Regions from separate parts of the Variovorax sp. W1I1 genome, predicted to be linked through region 1. Evidence: riboswitches for the same ligand, from Rfam matches in the RefSeq annotation. Region 1 holds a riboswitch; the other holds the start of a gene.
What was found. Region 1 has a riboswitch for glycine ahead of QFZ83_RS24640 (D-amino acid dehydrogenase). Riboswitches for the same ligand answer to the same signal wherever they lie in the genome.
Positions count from the first base shown of each region.

Region 2: linked by a shared signal. The riboswitch ahead of gcvT (glycine cleavage system aminomethyltransferase GcvT) and the one ahead of QFZ83_RS24640 (D-amino acid dehydrogenase) in region 1 are both predicted to bind glycine.

Region 1 is NZ_JAUSWZ010000001.1:5,257,505-5,264,730, reverse strand. Features, by position in the region: gene QFZ83_RS24655 (PhaM family polyhydroxyalkanoate granule multifunctional regulatory protein) at 1-246, shown strand, start outside; gene QFZ83_RS24650 (FIST C-terminal domain-containing protein) at 292-1,569, shown strand; gene QFZ83_RS24645 (RtcB family protein) at 1,763-3,172, shown strand; gene QFZ83_RS24640 (D-amino acid dehydrogenase) at 3,189-4,496, opposite strand; glycine riboswitch at 4,587-4,704, opposite strand; glycine riboswitch at 4,738-4,828, opposite strand; gene rfbB (dTDP-glucose 4,6-dehydratase) at 4,946-6,016, shown strand; gene rfbD (dTDP-4-dehydrorhamnose reductase) at 6,013-6,903, shown strand; gene rfbA (glucose-1-phosphate thymidylyltransferase RfbA) at 6,943-7,226, shown strand, end outside.
Region 2 is NZ_JAUSWZ010000001.1:3,640,982-3,648,207, reverse strand. Features, by position in the region: gene gcvP (aminomethyl-transferring glycine dehydrogenase) at 1-527, opposite strand, end outside; gene gcvH (glycine cleavage system protein GcvH) at 577-948, opposite strand; gene gcvT (glycine cleavage system aminomethyltransferase GcvT) at 1,013-2,191, opposite strand; glycine riboswitch at 2,239-2,354, opposite strand; glycine riboswitch at 2,375-2,449, opposite strand; gene QFZ83_RS17025 (H-NS family nucleoid-associated regulatory protein) at 2,629-3,057, shown strand; gene QFZ83_RS17020 (hypothetical protein) at 3,127-3,510, opposite strand; gene QFZ83_RS17015 (hypothetical protein) at 3,507-4,046, opposite strand; gene QFZ83_RS17010 (DUF4440 domain-containing protein) at 4,165-4,686, opposite strand; gene QFZ83_RS17005 (TRAP transporter large permease) at 4,764-6,056, opposite strand; gene QFZ83_RS17000 (TRAP transporter small permease) at 6,068-6,580, opposite strand; gene QFZ83_RS16995 (TRAP transporter substrate-binding protein) at 6,669-7,226, opposite strand, start outside.

The DNA.
Region 1 (7,226 bases):
TCGCTGACCGAGCAGTTCCAGCAGATCGCCAGCACCGCGTTGCAGGACGCGGCCCAGCTCAAGGTCCCCGCCATGGCCCAGCCGCTGGCCGATGCGGTCGGCAAGGCGATGGGCAAGACGACGGCCGCCGCGAAGAAGCCCGCGGCCAAGACTGCGGCAAGAACCACGGCCAAAAAGGCGGCAACGCCCGCCGCAAAGAAAAAGACGTCGGCCGCCGCGCGCAAGCGAACCACCGGCCGCCGCTGACGTCCCACACATTCCACTTTTGAAGAGAACGGGTTGGCACGCATCATGAAGTTGTTTCCCACCGGCCATGCCACCCATCCGCAATGGCGCATGGCCGCCGGCCTCGTGCTGGCCCAGTTGCGCGCGCAGATGGCCTTGCCCGACTACGCGTCGTCCCCGACGCTCGGGCTGCTCTACATCACCGACCACTACGCGTCCGAGGCGCAGGAGATCCTCGATCACCTGAGCGCCGAGTTGCCCGAGGTGACCGACTGGTCGGGCACCGTCGGCATCGGCGTCTCGGCCAACAACGCCGAGTACTTCGACGAGCCCGGCATGAGCCTCATGCTCTGCGCACTGCCGAGCGATCAATACCGCGTGTTCTCGGGCGTGGCGCCACTGAGCAATTCGGAAATGAGCGGCTTCGAGGCGCACACCGCGCTCGTCCACGCCGACCCCGCGACGCCCGACCTCACCGAGCTGATCGGCGAGATGGCCGGCCGCGTCGACACCGGCTATCTCTTTGGCGGACTCTCGTCGGGCCGCGGCGGCGCGCTGCAATTCGCGGTGGGCGGCAACGGCAACATCCGCGGGCATGGCGCGGCGGGTGGCGTGTTTTCGGGTGGCCTGTCGGGCGTGGTGTTCGGCGAAGGCGTGCGGGTGGTCTCGCGCGTCACGCAGGGCTGCCAGCCGCTGCGCTCGGGCGTGCGCGAGCGCGAGATCACCGAGGCCGACGGAAACCTCCTGCTCAAGCTCGACGGCGAGCCTGCGCTCGACGTGCTGCTGGCCGACCTGCAGGTGTCGCTCGAACGGCCGCAGGAGGCCATCGACGCGGTGCGCAACACGCTGGTCGGCTTGGCCGACGCCGGCAGCGACGGCGTGCGCCGCACCGGCGACCTGGGCGCCGACGTGCTGGTGCGCCACATCATCGGCCTGGACCCGACGCGCCGCGGCATCGCGATCGCCGACACGGCCGAGGCCGGCATGCGGCTGACCTTCTGCCGCCGCAATGCGCAGGCTGCGCGGGCCGACCTGATGCGCATCTGCGCGGAGATCCGCGAAGAGCTGGAGCCGGAAGAACAGACGCTGGCCACCGCCCGCGCCGTTGCTGCCGGCGAAGCCGAAGCGGCGCCGCACCCCGCGCGCCGCATCGCAGGCGCGGTGTACGTGAGCTGCTCCGGGCGCGGCGGCCCGCACTTCGGCGCACCGGGCGCCGAACTGCAGATCGTGCGCCACGCGCTGGGCGACGTGCCGCTGGTCGGCTTCTTCGCCGCGGGCGAAATCGCCCGCCATCACCTGTATGGCTATACCGGCGTGTTGACGGTGTTCACCAGCAAGGACTGACGGGCGAAAAAACGACGGCCGGGTTTTCGACCGCGGCCGCCGTCGCTAGAATCCGCCCGCTTTCTTGAATCTCTGCTGCTGCAAGAAAGAGTGATCCGTGCGCCTCGAGGCGCGCGGTCGATCTCTTTCGCCTCGCCACGCAATGCTGGCCGGGGCTGGAAACCGACATGGTTTCCCCAATGGAACAGCAGCCATGAGCAGCAATCATTTTTCGAGACTCCAGCGCACCTTTTCGCGCGCTGGCATCGCCGTCGACTATCGCGACGGCGTCTATCACCTGCACAACGAGGTTTCACAGGCGACGGTGCTTCTGCCGCAAAGCCTTCCCCTGGAAGAGAAGGCGGTGAACCAGTTGCTGGCCTTTGCCAGCGTCCGCTCGCCCGATGGCGAGAAGGGCGTCTGCAAGGCCTGCGCGACGCCCGATTTCCATCCGGGCTCCGTGGCGCCGGTCGGGAGCGTCGTGGCGACCGACGCGGACTTCGTCATTCCCGCAGCGGTGGGCACCGACATCAACTGCGGCATGCGCCTCTTGACCACCGGCCTCACGCTGGACCAGGTGGCGCCGCACAAGACACGGCTCATCGAACGCCTCACGCGCAGCCTGCTCGACAACGGCCGCGACGTGCCGGTGCACACAGCGGCTTTCAAGGCGCTGTTCGACGTGGGGCCGGCCGCATTTCTCGATGCCGTTCAGGGCAGCGGGCTCTGGTCGTCCTGCGACCGCGACCGGCTGCAGGCGGAGATCGACCGCTGCATCGGCCTTGCGAGCTTCGGCGGCAATGCGCGGCATGCGCCGCAGGCTTACACCGGCGCGCGCCACGAGGTTTTTCGGGACCCATGCCTCGGCACGCCGGGCGGCGGAAACCACTTCGTGGAACTGCAGGTGGTCGACAAGGTGATGGACCGGCACGCGGCCTACCGCGCCGGCCTCAAGGCCGGCGAAGTGGTGGTGATGATTCACAGCGGTTCGCGCGACATCGGCTTCCACGTCGGTGGGCGCTGGATGGACCGGGCGAAGGCCGAATGGCCGCAGGGCCTGCGCCATCCCCGCAGCGGCCTGTACGGACTCTCCGGTTCGTTGGCCGAGGAGTACCTGGAGGCGATGGGTGTGGCGGCGCGCTATGCCTGGGCCAACCGTGTTGTGCTGGCCGAACTGGTGCGCAAGGACATGGCGGAGCTGCTGGGCGCGACGGCATCGAAGCTCGTGGTCGACGTGCCGCACAACGTGGTGCTGCGCGAGCACGGGATGAACATCCACCGCAAGGGCGCAACGCCGGCCCACGAAGGAGACCTGGCGCTGATTCCGGGTTCGATGGGCGATCACTCGTACCTCGCGACCGGCCTGGGTCATGAAGACTGGTTGTGGTCGTGCAGCCATGGCGCCGGCCGCCGGATGCGGCGCCAGGAGGTGCGTGCCTTGCGCGGTGCCGCGAACCAGGACGAAAACGCCAGCTGGCAATGTGTGACTCTGCGCGAGGAGCGCAGGATCGAGGAGGCGCCGCAGGCCTACAAGCCCATCGGCGCGGTGATCGACGCACAGGAAAGCGCGGGCCTGATTCGTTGCGCGGTGCGGCTGAAACCCTGGATCACCTTCAAGGCGTGACCCAGGGCCGCGATTGTCAGCCCAATGCGGGTTGCGCGATTCGCGGTGCCGGCGCCGGCATGCCGGTGAACGCAAAGTCCACCTCCGGCACGAGCCCGCTCACGATCCGCGCGATCGACTTGCCCGAACCGCACGCGTGCGTCCAGCCCAGCGTGCCGTGGCCGGTGTTCAGGTACAGGTTCGGCAGTTTCGTCTTGCCGATCATCGGCACGTTGCTCGGCGTCGCGGGGCGCAAGCCCGTCCAGAACTGGGCCTGCGTGGTGTCGCCGGCACCGGGGAACAGCTCTTCGACGCGCCGCACGATGGCTTCGCAGCGCACGCGGTTCAGGTCGCGGTCGTAGCCGTTGAGTTCGGCCGTGCCCGCGATGCGCAAGCGGTCGCCCGACTCGGACGTGTAGCGCGAGAACACCAGCTTGTATTCGTCGTCGGTCAGCGAGACCTGGTGCGCCTTCGAGGCGTCCTTCACGGGCAGCGTCACCGAATAGCCCTTGGCCGGGTAGATCGGCAGGCGGATGCCCAGTGGCGCCGCGTACAGCGGGCTCAGCGAACCCATCGCCAGCACGAACGCGTCGCCGCGGATGCGCTGGAAGCGGCCTTCGTTGTCGGTCGCCTCGACGTGGTCGATGCTGCCGCCGGCTTCGCGCAGTGCCGTGACCGTGTGGCTCATGAGGAACTTCACGCCAGCCGCGGCCGCGAGGCCGACCAGTTCGCGGGCGAAGCGGTTGGCGTCGCCCGATTCGTCCTCGGCCGTGTAGGTGGCGCCGGCCAGCTGGGGCCGGATGTGGGCGAGGGCGGGCTCGATCTTCACCGCCTCGTCGGCCGAGATCACCAGCCGTTCGCAGCCGAGGGCGCGCATCTGCTCGGCCGGCTTGAGTGCGCCGTCGAACTCCTTCTGCGTCGTATAGAAATGCAGGATGCCTTGGGTGCGCTGGTCGTAGCTCAGGCCCGTATCGCGGCGCAGCTGTTGCAGCGTGTCGCGGCTGTAGGTGCCCAGGCGCACGATCTGCTCGATGTTGTGCTTCGTGCGCGCCGGGGTGCACTCGCGCAGGAACTGCAGGCCCCAGAGCCACTGGCGCATGTCGGCGCGGATGCGAAAGAGCAGCGGGGCGTCTTCCTTGCCCAGCCACTGCAGCACCTTGAGCGGCGCGCTGGGGTTGGCCCAGGGTTCGGCATGGCTCACGGAGATCTGCCCGCCGTTGGCGAAGCTGGTTTCGGCGGCCGGGGTGGCCTGCCGGTCGATGACGGTCACTTCGTGGCCGAGTTGCTGGAGGTAATAAGCCGAAGTCACGCCGAGCAGGCCGGCGCCAAGAACGATCACGCGCATTGCAAGTACCTTTGAGGTGCAGCGCTTGAATGGCGGATGTGGTGTGCTATTCAATCAATAGCAAGCAACCGGACGTCCGCCGTCCAAGTTGCCGCTCCCCCTGTCCTCGATACCTGAGAGATTCACCTGTTGCGCCTTGCAACGGGTTTGCTCCTTCGGTGCATCGCGACACCTTTGCGGGGTGCGATGGCTCTCCAGACGGCGTTTGATTTGATGCAGTACTGACCCCTTGCCGAAATTACAAAGAACTTCGTTGGGCCGACCTGAGCGTTTATGGGAGTTTGCGCCTTCGGTAGGGCCACCGGGGTGGCCCGCTCTCCTGCAGTGGGGGCGATTGTAGGTGGGGCCCCGCGGATGCGCCAACCCTGGATTTCGGCCCTGTGGGCCGGTGGGATAATCTCCCGTTCATTCGCCAAAGGGCGATCGTTCGACAACAAACAGGGGACCCCATGATCCTGGTAACCGGCGGCGCAGGCTTCATTGGCGCCAATTTCGTACTCGACTGGATCGCGCAGAGCGATGAGCCGGTCGTGAACCTCGACAAACTGACCTACGCGGGCAACCTCGAGACACTCGCGTCCCTCAAGGACAACCCGAAGCACATCTTCGTCCAGGGCGACATCGGCGACAGCGCCCTGCTCGACCGCCTCCTGGCCGAGCACAAGCCCCGCGCCGTCGTGAACTTCGCCGCCGAATCGCACGTCGACCGCTCGATCCACGGCCCCGAAGACTTCGTGCAGACCAACGTGCTGGGCACCTTCCGCCTGCTCGAATCCGTGCGCGGTTTCTGGAATGCGCTGCCGGCCGACCAGAAGGCCGCCTTCCGCTTCCTGCACGTGTCGACCGACGAGGTCTACGGCTCGCTCTCCAAGACCGACCCGGCATTCACCGAAGAGAACAAGTACGAGCCCAACAGCCCCTACTCGGCCAGCAAGGCCGCCAGCGACCACCTCGTGCGCGCCTGGCACCACACCTACGGCCTGCCGGTGGTCACCACCAACTGCTCGAACAACTACGGGCCGTTCCATTTCCCCGAGAAGCTCATCCCCCTGATGATCGTCAACGCACTCGCAGGCAAGCCGCTGCCCGTGTACGGCGACGGCATGCAGGTGCGCGACTGGCTCTACGTGAAGGACCACTGCAGCGCCATCCGCCGCGTGCTCGAAGCCGGCAAGCTCGGCGAGACCTACAACGTCGGCGGCTGGAACGAGAAGCCCAACATCGAGATCGTCACCACGGTCTGCGCGCTGCTCGACGAACTGAGCCCCAAGGCCGATGGCAAGCCGTACAAGGAACAGATCACTTACGTGACCGACCGCCCGGGCCACGACCGCCGCTACGCCATCGATGCGCGCAAGCTCGAGCGCGAGCTCGGCTGGAAGCCCGCCGAAACCTTCGACAGCGGCATCCGCAAGACGGTCGAGTGGTACCTCGCGAACGGCGAGTGGGTGCGCAACGTGCAGAGCGGTGCGTACCGCGAATGGGTCGAGAAGCAATACGACGCGAAGGCGGCGGCATGAAGCTGCTGCTGCTGGGCAAGGGCGGACAGGTCGGCTGGGAACTGCAGCGCAGCCTCGCGCCCCTGGGCGAACTGGTCGCGCTCGATTTCGACAGCACCGACTTCAACGCCGACTTCAGCCGCCCCGAGCAACTGGCCGAGACCGTGCTGAAGGTGCGGCCCGACGTCATCGTCAATGCCGCCGCGCACACCGCGGTCGACAAGGCCGAGAGCGAGCCCGACTTTGCCCGCAAGCTCAACGCCACCTCGCCCGGCGTGGTGGCCGAAGCCGCGCAGCAGATCGGCGCGCTGATGGTTCACTACTCGACCGACTACGTCTTCGACGGCAGCGGTAGCAAGCCCTGGAAGGAAGACGATGCGACCGGTCCGCTCAGCATCTACGGCAGCACCAAGCTCGAAGGCGAGCAACTGGTGGCAAAGCACTGCGCGAAGCACCTGATCTTTCGCACCAGCTGGGTCTATGCCGCACGCGGCGGCAACTTCGCCAAGACCATGCTGCGCATCGCCAAGGAGCGCGACAAGCTCACGGTCATCGACGACCAGTTCGGTGCGCCCACCGGCGCCGAGCTGCTGGCCGACATCACCGCGCACGCCATTCGCGCGACGCTGCAGGACCCGTCCAAGGCCGGGCTCTATCACGCGGTGGCCGGTGGTGTGACCACGTGGCACGGCTATGCGCGCTTCGTGATCGAGCAGGCAAAGGCGGCGGGTGTCGAACTCAAGGCCGGCCCCGAAGCGGTCGAGCCCGTGCCCACCACAGCATTCCCGACGCCGGCCACGCGGCCGCACAACTCGCGCCTGGACACCACGAAGCTGCAATCGACCTTCGGCCTCGTGCTGCCCGAGTGGCAGTCCGGCGTCGCCCGCATGTTGCGCGAAACCTTCTGACATCCGTCGAGCAAGACAAGAGACACGAACGAACATCCCATGACCCAAACGACGCAACGCAAAGGCATCATCCTCGCCGGTGGCTCGGGCACCCGCCTGCATCCCGCGACGCTCGCCATGAGCAAGCAACTGCTGCCGGTGTACGACAAGCCGATGATCTATTACCCGCTGAGCACGCTGATGCTCGGCGGCATGCGCGATATTTTGATCATCAGCACGCCGCAGGACACGCCGCGTTTTCAGCAGTTGCTGGGTGATGGCAGCCAATGGGGGATCAACTTGCAGTACGCGGTGCAGCCGAGCCCGGATGGGCTGGCGCAGGC
Region 2 (7,226 bases), 1.6 Mb from region 1:
AACACGTTGCTCTTGCTCTTCACGCTGCGCTTGGCGAGCGTCATCGCCTCGGCCGCGGCCGTGGCTTCGTCGAGCATCGACGCGTTGGCGATGGCCATGCCCGTGAGGTCGCACACCATCGTCTGGAAGTTGAGCAGGGCCTCCATGCGGCCCTGCGAAATCTCGGCCTGGTAGGGCGTGTAGGCGGTGTACCAGGCGGGGTTCTCCAGCACGTTGCGCAAGATCACGCCCGGTGTGTGCGTGCCGTAGTAGCCCTGGCCGATGAAGCTCTTGAACACCTTGTTCTTCGACGCCATCGCCTTCAGCTCGGCCAGCGCCTCGGCTTCGGTCACCGGGGCCGGCAGGCGCATCGGCTTCGCGCGGCGAATGGCCGCGGGCACGATGCCGTCGATGAGCTCCGCCCGCGTCTCCGAGCCGATCACCGGCAGCATGCGCGCCTCGTCCGCCGCATCGATGCCGATGTGGCGGGCGAGAAATTCTTCGGCGTTCTCTAGTTCTTGCAAAGAGGGAAGGGCGGGAATCGGCATGGCGGTGAAGGCTCGAGGAGAAGAAGGAAAGGCGGGCGAACGCTGGGGGTCAGGATTCGGCGGCGAACTTGTCGTAGGTGGCAGCGTCGAGCAGGGCATCGAGCTGCGCGGGCTCGCTCAGCTTGACCTTGAAGAACCAGCCGGTGGCCAGCGGGTCGCTGTTGGCGAGCGAGGGGTCGGCGCGCAGTGCTTCGTTCACTTCGGTGATCTCGCCCGAGACGGGCATGAACACATCGGCCGCGGCCTTCACCGATTCGACGACGCCGGCGACTTCGCCCTGCGCGAAGGTCTTGCCGACTTCGGGCAGGTCGACGAACACGACATCGCCCAGCGCGTCCTGCGCATGCACGGTGATGCCGACGGTGGCGGCGCCGCCTTCGGCCGAGACCCACTCATGGTCCTTGGTGTACTTGATGCTCATGGGAAAACTCCTCGTGGAAAAAATTGAATAAGGGAATGCAGAGCCTAGCCGCGGTCAGCCGCGATCAGCCTCGGTAGTAGCGGGTCGGCACAAAGGGCAGGGTCGAGACTTCCATCGGCACCGGCTTGCCGCGCACGATGGCCTGCACGCGCGTGCCGGGCTCGGAGAACGCGGTGGCCACGTAGCCCATCGCGATGCAGCGGTCGGCCGTCGGGCCGAGCAGGCCGCTGGTGACGATGCCGATGTCCTGGCCTTCGAAGGATTGCAGCAGCGTGCCGTCGCGCACCGGAATGCGCTCCAGCGCGACGAGGCCGACGCGCTTGCGCTTCAAGGTGTCGTGGTCGGTGTGGCCTGCGGCGCCGACGGTCGCGGCTGTGAGCTGGGCGAGGATCTTTGCCGCGCCCGGGAACCCGCCTTCGCGCGCACCGCCGGCACGGCGCACCTTCTGCATCGCCCAGTTGAGCGAGGCTTCGACGGGCGTGGTGGTGGTGTCGATGTCGTTGCCGTAGAGGCAGAGGCCCGCCTCGAGCCGCAGCGAATTACGCGCGCCCAGGCCGATGGGCTTGACCTCGGGCTGCGCCAGCAGCAGGCGGGCGAGGGCGTCGGCGTCCTTGCCGGCCACGGAGATCTCGAAACCGTCTTCGCCCGTGTAGCCGCTGCGCGTGACGAAGGCGGGGATGCCGCCGATCTGCACCGCGCCGCCCGTCATGAACACGAAGCGCTCGATGCCGGGCGACAGCCGCGCCAGCGTGGCCGCGGCCTGCGGGCCCTGCAGCGCGAGCAGCGCGTGGTCGGGCAGGGGCTGCACCTCGCAGCGCGAGCCGATCTTCTGCTGGATGTGCGCGATGTCCGCCACCTTGCAGGCACCGTTCACGATCACGAAGATCGAGCCGTGGCCTTCGTTGAAGAACATCAGGTCGTCGAGGATGCCGCCCTCATCGTTCAACAGCAGACCGTAGCGCTGTTTGCCGGCGGGCAGGTCGATCACATCGACGGGCATCAAGGTCTCGAAGGCCGCTGCGGCGTCGGGGCCGACGAGGCGCAGCTGGCCCATGTGGGAAATGTCGAAGAGGCCGGCCGCATCGCGCGTGTGCTTGTGCTCGGCCATGAGGCCGGCCGGGTACTGGACCGGCATCGAATAGCCCGCGAAGGGCACCATGCGCGCGCCGAGCTCCACGTGGAGGTCGTACAGCGGCGTCTTGAGAAGTTGGGTATGGGTATCGGGAGCGGAAGAAGCGGCCACGGGGCACTCCAAAGGGGCAGTCGAAATCCATGGCTGCAACGCCACGGGCCACCCCTGCTGTCCGCTTTACCTGAGAGATTCGCCCCACGATCGGGGTTTGCTCCTTCGGTGGGCCGGTGCAATGCATGTGTGCATGCAACGGCCTCTCTCCAGCAAGGAAACGCCGGTGTGAACCGGCGCCTTGTCAGTCCTTTTGCCTGAGCGTTCGGGGATCCCCTGCGCCTTCGGCGGCCCCGTCGTGCGGGGCTCTCTCCTGACCCCGCCGAGTGTAGTGGACGAATCGCACGACTTCCGAATCCAGAGCGTCGGGGCGGGGTTTCGGTCATCGATGCGGGGCGGCAAGACCGCACCGAGGCCTGAACAGATCAATCTGGTGAGCCTCTTCTTTTGGCACTAGCATATTGGGCACACAACACACCCCCAAAGGAACGCAAAGAATGACAGATGCCAGAAATATGAGCTTCGCGGATATCCAGAAGCGCATCCAGGAAATGGACAATGAACGGGCCCAACTGGAGCTGGCATTGCAGGCCAAGCGTGGAGAAGAATTGAAGGTGCTGGCCGATGCCTATGCGAAGAAACTCGAGGCAGCCGGTTTCAGCATCCCGGAGGGCAAGGCCGCGCTGGACCCCTACGACAAATCGGGCGCAAAACGCACGCGTTCACCCAATGGCAGCCAGGCATCGGAAGCCAAGGCCTATGTGAAGGGCACCGTGTACAAGGATCCCAATTCCAGCGCGACCTGGACGGGGGGAACAAAAGGCCGACAACCGCCGTGGCTCATTGCCGCCCTCGAAGGCGCGCCGGACAAGAGCAAGGCTTACGAAAATCTGGCTGTAGGCGGCGACCACGTCAATAACGGTTGATGGCATTCAATGCCGGGTTTCGCCGGCCAGCACGCCGGCGATCGTTGCTGGAAACGTCGAGGCGGTTCATCATTTTTTCAAAAATGATCTGAATGGAAATGCAAAAGCCGTGATATCTGCGGAGATACCGTGTTGCATATTGCCGCCCGCCACAACAAGACCGCGGAAGTTCAAGCGATAGAGGTCTTGCTGATTGCCCATTGCCGCGTCGAGTTCAATACGCCAAACGGGAGTGGAATTTGCGCGGGGGATATGCGGGATCAAATGAGCGAGGCCAATGTCTCGAACAATGACCGATACCGCGAGATATTCAAGGACCGTCTGGAATGGGGCATGGTGGACGATGGTCCGCCCGAGAGAGTGGAAATCAGATCCAGAAAAATCTGATCGAGTCTTCGCGGTGTCCGGGAAATACCGCGGCTCGTCGGAGTGGGAGCGCAGATGCGACTTCAATGCACCACTTCCGCGGGCGGCAGCAGCCGCTCGATGCGCTCCCGCAGCGATTCGGCCCGCTCGGCGCCGGCCGTCTTCTCGATTTCACTGAGCATCAGCGCGGCGATGGTCAGCATCGCCTCGCGGTCGCGGGCTTCGCGCAGGGCGTCGCGCATCTGCAGGGCGAACTTGGGGTCGCGCCGCACGAACATGCGCTCGCAGATGTCGAACAAAAACATCCGCGTGGTGGCCAGCGAGCGCTTGCCGTCGAAAGTGTCGGCCGAGGTGGCGATGCGGATCGGGTCGACGGCCGGCACCGGCATCGGAGTTGGTACAGCCGCAGCAGCGGCCATCGCCTGCGCATCCTGCAGATAGCCCCTGCTCACCAGCGCCAGGATCGCCTGCTCCGCCTCGGTGCGGTTCGCGAACAGCGGGCTGAAGTCGGTCAGCGAGCGCCGGCCGTCGGCCATCAGCAGCAGGGCGCGTTCACGCTGGCTGAGCGTGCGCTGCCCGCCCTGGAGTTCGTCGCGTGCCTTGTCGGTCTTGGTGGGAAACATGGCGGCCACAGCTTTCGAAGATCGAAGGCTGCAGCATCGTCGCGAGCGGTGACATCTTCATGAACCTGTTCGGCTTACAGGGAGATCGCCGCCGCCGCGCCATCGGACGCTCAGGTCTTCAGGCGCCGGTGCTTTCCTTGCGGATCAGCCACTTGTCGCCCACGCGCTGCAGCTCCAGCGTCTTGCGGTCGGTGCTCTTGAGCTTGTCGGCGGTGTAGACCTGCTTAAAGCGCGCGCTGGCGGTCTGGCCGTTCACGCTGATGACGAGGTCGTCGACGGTCACGCTGATCTTCGACTTGTTCGAGATGCGGGTGCGCCGCTCGGCTTCCCACTGCTTCTTGTCCTGCTTCCTGGCCGGTGTGAAGTCGGGGGCGTAGGCGGCGAGGTAGCGGTCCACGTCGCGCGCGGACCAGGCGTCGGCCCAGGCGCGCACGGCGGTTTCGATTTCGGCGATGCCCGCGCTGGGCGCTTGCGCGGGAGCGGCCGCTGGCGCAGCCGGCGCCGGGGTCGCCGCTGCCCCAGCGGCCGCCGATGCGGCAGGTGCTGGTGGCTTTGCCGCGGGGGTGGCGACGGGCGTGGCAGCCAATGCGGCCGTGGACAGCAGCCCTGCGGCGAGCAGGCAGGTGGCGAGTCGATTCATGGAGCGGTTCCCTCGGTTGTCGGTTGTTGGCGTGGCGCCGATTCTGGCAGCGAACCGCTGCAGAGGCACCGGCGCCGCTACTTGAACCCGAGCGCCCGCGGCAGCCAGGTGCTGAGCGCAGGCACGAAGGTCAGGATCATCAGCACCGCGCCGTGCGCCCACAGGAACGGCACCAGTTCCTTCACCAGCGCCGACATCGGCACCTTCGACACGTTGCAGGTCACGAACAAGAGCCCGCCCACTGGCGGCGTGATCATCCCGAGCGTGAGGTTGAAGATCACGATCATCGCGAAGTGCACCGGGTCCACGCCCAGCTTGATCGCGACGGGCGCCAGGATCGGCGCCAGCACCATCACGCCCGGCAGCGGCTCGATGAAGATGCCGAACAGCAGCAGGAAGATGTTCACGATGATGAGGAACATCCACGGCGAGAGGTTCATGCTGATGAGCCATTCGGCCATCTGCTGCGGAATGCCCTCGATGGTCAGCACCCATGCGAACGAGGCCGAGAGGCCGATGATGATCAGCACCGAGGCCGACAGCAGGGCGGAGCGGGAGAGGATGTCGGGCAGCATCTTCCACTCGAGCGTGCGGTAGATGAACTTGCCGCACACCAGCGCATAGAACACCGCCACCACCGAGGCTTCGGTCGGCGTGAACCAGCCGGCACGCATGCCGCCGAGGATCACCACGGGCAAGAGGATCGCGGGTATCGCCTTCCAGGTCGTGATGAGAATTTCGCGCAGCGGCGGCGTCTGCCCGTCGCCCTTGTAGTTGCGCTTCTTCGATACGTAGAAGTTCACCACGCACATCGCCACCGCGATCAGGATGCCGGGCAGGATGCCGGCCGCGAAGAGGGTGCCGACCGAGACCGTCTCGTCCTGCAGCGCATAGATGATCATGATGATCGAGGGCGGAATGATCGGCCCGACGATCGCGGTCGAGGCCGTGAGCGCCGCCGCATACGAGCGGTCGTAGCCGGCCTTGTCCATCATCTTGATGAGCATCGATCCCGGCCCCGCCGCATCGGCCAATGCCGAGCCCGAGATGCCCGAGAAGAAGGTGAGCGACACGACGTTGGTGTAGCCCAGGCCCCCGCGTCGATGGCCTACGAACTGGCCCGCGAAGCGCAGCAGCACCTCGGTGAGCGAGCCGCCGCTCATGAGCTCGGCCGCGAGGATGAAAAAGGGCACGGCCATCAGCGGAAAGCTGTCGATGCCGGTGAAGGTTTCCTTCAGCAGCACCATCAGCGGATAGTTCTCCGCGAGGATGAGCGTGGTGACGGTCGAGAGCCCGAGCGCAAAGGCCACGGGCACGCCGATGGCCAGGAAAATGCAGGCCGAGACGATGAGAACGATGCTGGCATCCATGGTCGTTCTCCTTACAGCGACGCCGAGGCGTTGGCGTCGAAGTGCGCATCCGATGCGAACTCGCGCCGCAGCACATAGCCCCGCACCACCAGCAGCCAGTGCACGATCAACAAGATGCCGCCGAACAGCATCGCGCTGTAGATGTAGGCGAACGGAATCTGCGTCACTGCCGTGAGCTGGAACATCGTGCGCTGCATGTAGAGCCACCCGTACCAGACCATGAAGCCGAAGAAGGCGAACAGCAGCGCGGCGACGAAGGCGCGCACCGCGATGCCGCCCGCGCGCGGCAGCGCGTCCTGCAGGTTCTCCACCGCGATGTGGCCGCCGTAGCGCAGCACCGGCCCGGCCCCGAGGAAGGTGAGCCATATCATCATGTGGCGCGACACCTCTTCGGCCCACTCGAGCGAGTTGCTGGTGGTGTAGCGCATCACGACGTTGGTGAAGATGATGACCGACATGGCGGCCAGCAGAAGGATCAGCGCCCAGCGGTTGGCGGCGAGAAAGTAGCGCTCGAAGGCTTGCACGTGTGGTTCTCTTGTCTTGAAAAAGCGAAGCGCCCGGCGCACTGAAGCGGGCCGGGCGCGGTCGTCAAAGAAGTCTGGCGCGCGAGGCTTACTGGACGTCCGTGATCTTCTTGATGTTGTCGGCGCCGAACTCCTTGGCATAGCCCGCATAGGCCGGCTTCAGGGCTTCGCGGAAGGCCGCGCCATCCACGACCTTGGTGACCTTCATGCCGTCTTTTTCGAGCTGGGCGATGCCGTTGTTCTCGTCGTCGTTGACCTTCTTGCGCTGGGCCACGGAAGCCTTCTTGGCCGCATCGACGAAGACCTTCTTGTCGGCATCCGACAGCTTGTTCCACACCTTCGGCGAGAGCAGCAGCAGGGCGGGCGAGTACACGTGTCCCGTGAGCGACAGGTGCTTTTGCACCTGCGAGAACTTGGACGCGAGGATCACCGGAATCGGGTTCTCCTGCCCATCGACCGTGCCCTGCTGCAGCGCGCCGAAGAGTTCGGGAAAGGCCATCGGCGTCGGCAGGATGCCGAAGGTGCGGTAGCCGTCCATGTGCACCTTGTTTTCCATCGTGCGCATCTTCAGGCCGGCAGCGTCGCTGGGCTTGACGATGTCGCGCTTGCTGTTCGTCATGTGGCGAAAGCCGTTCTCCGTCCAGGC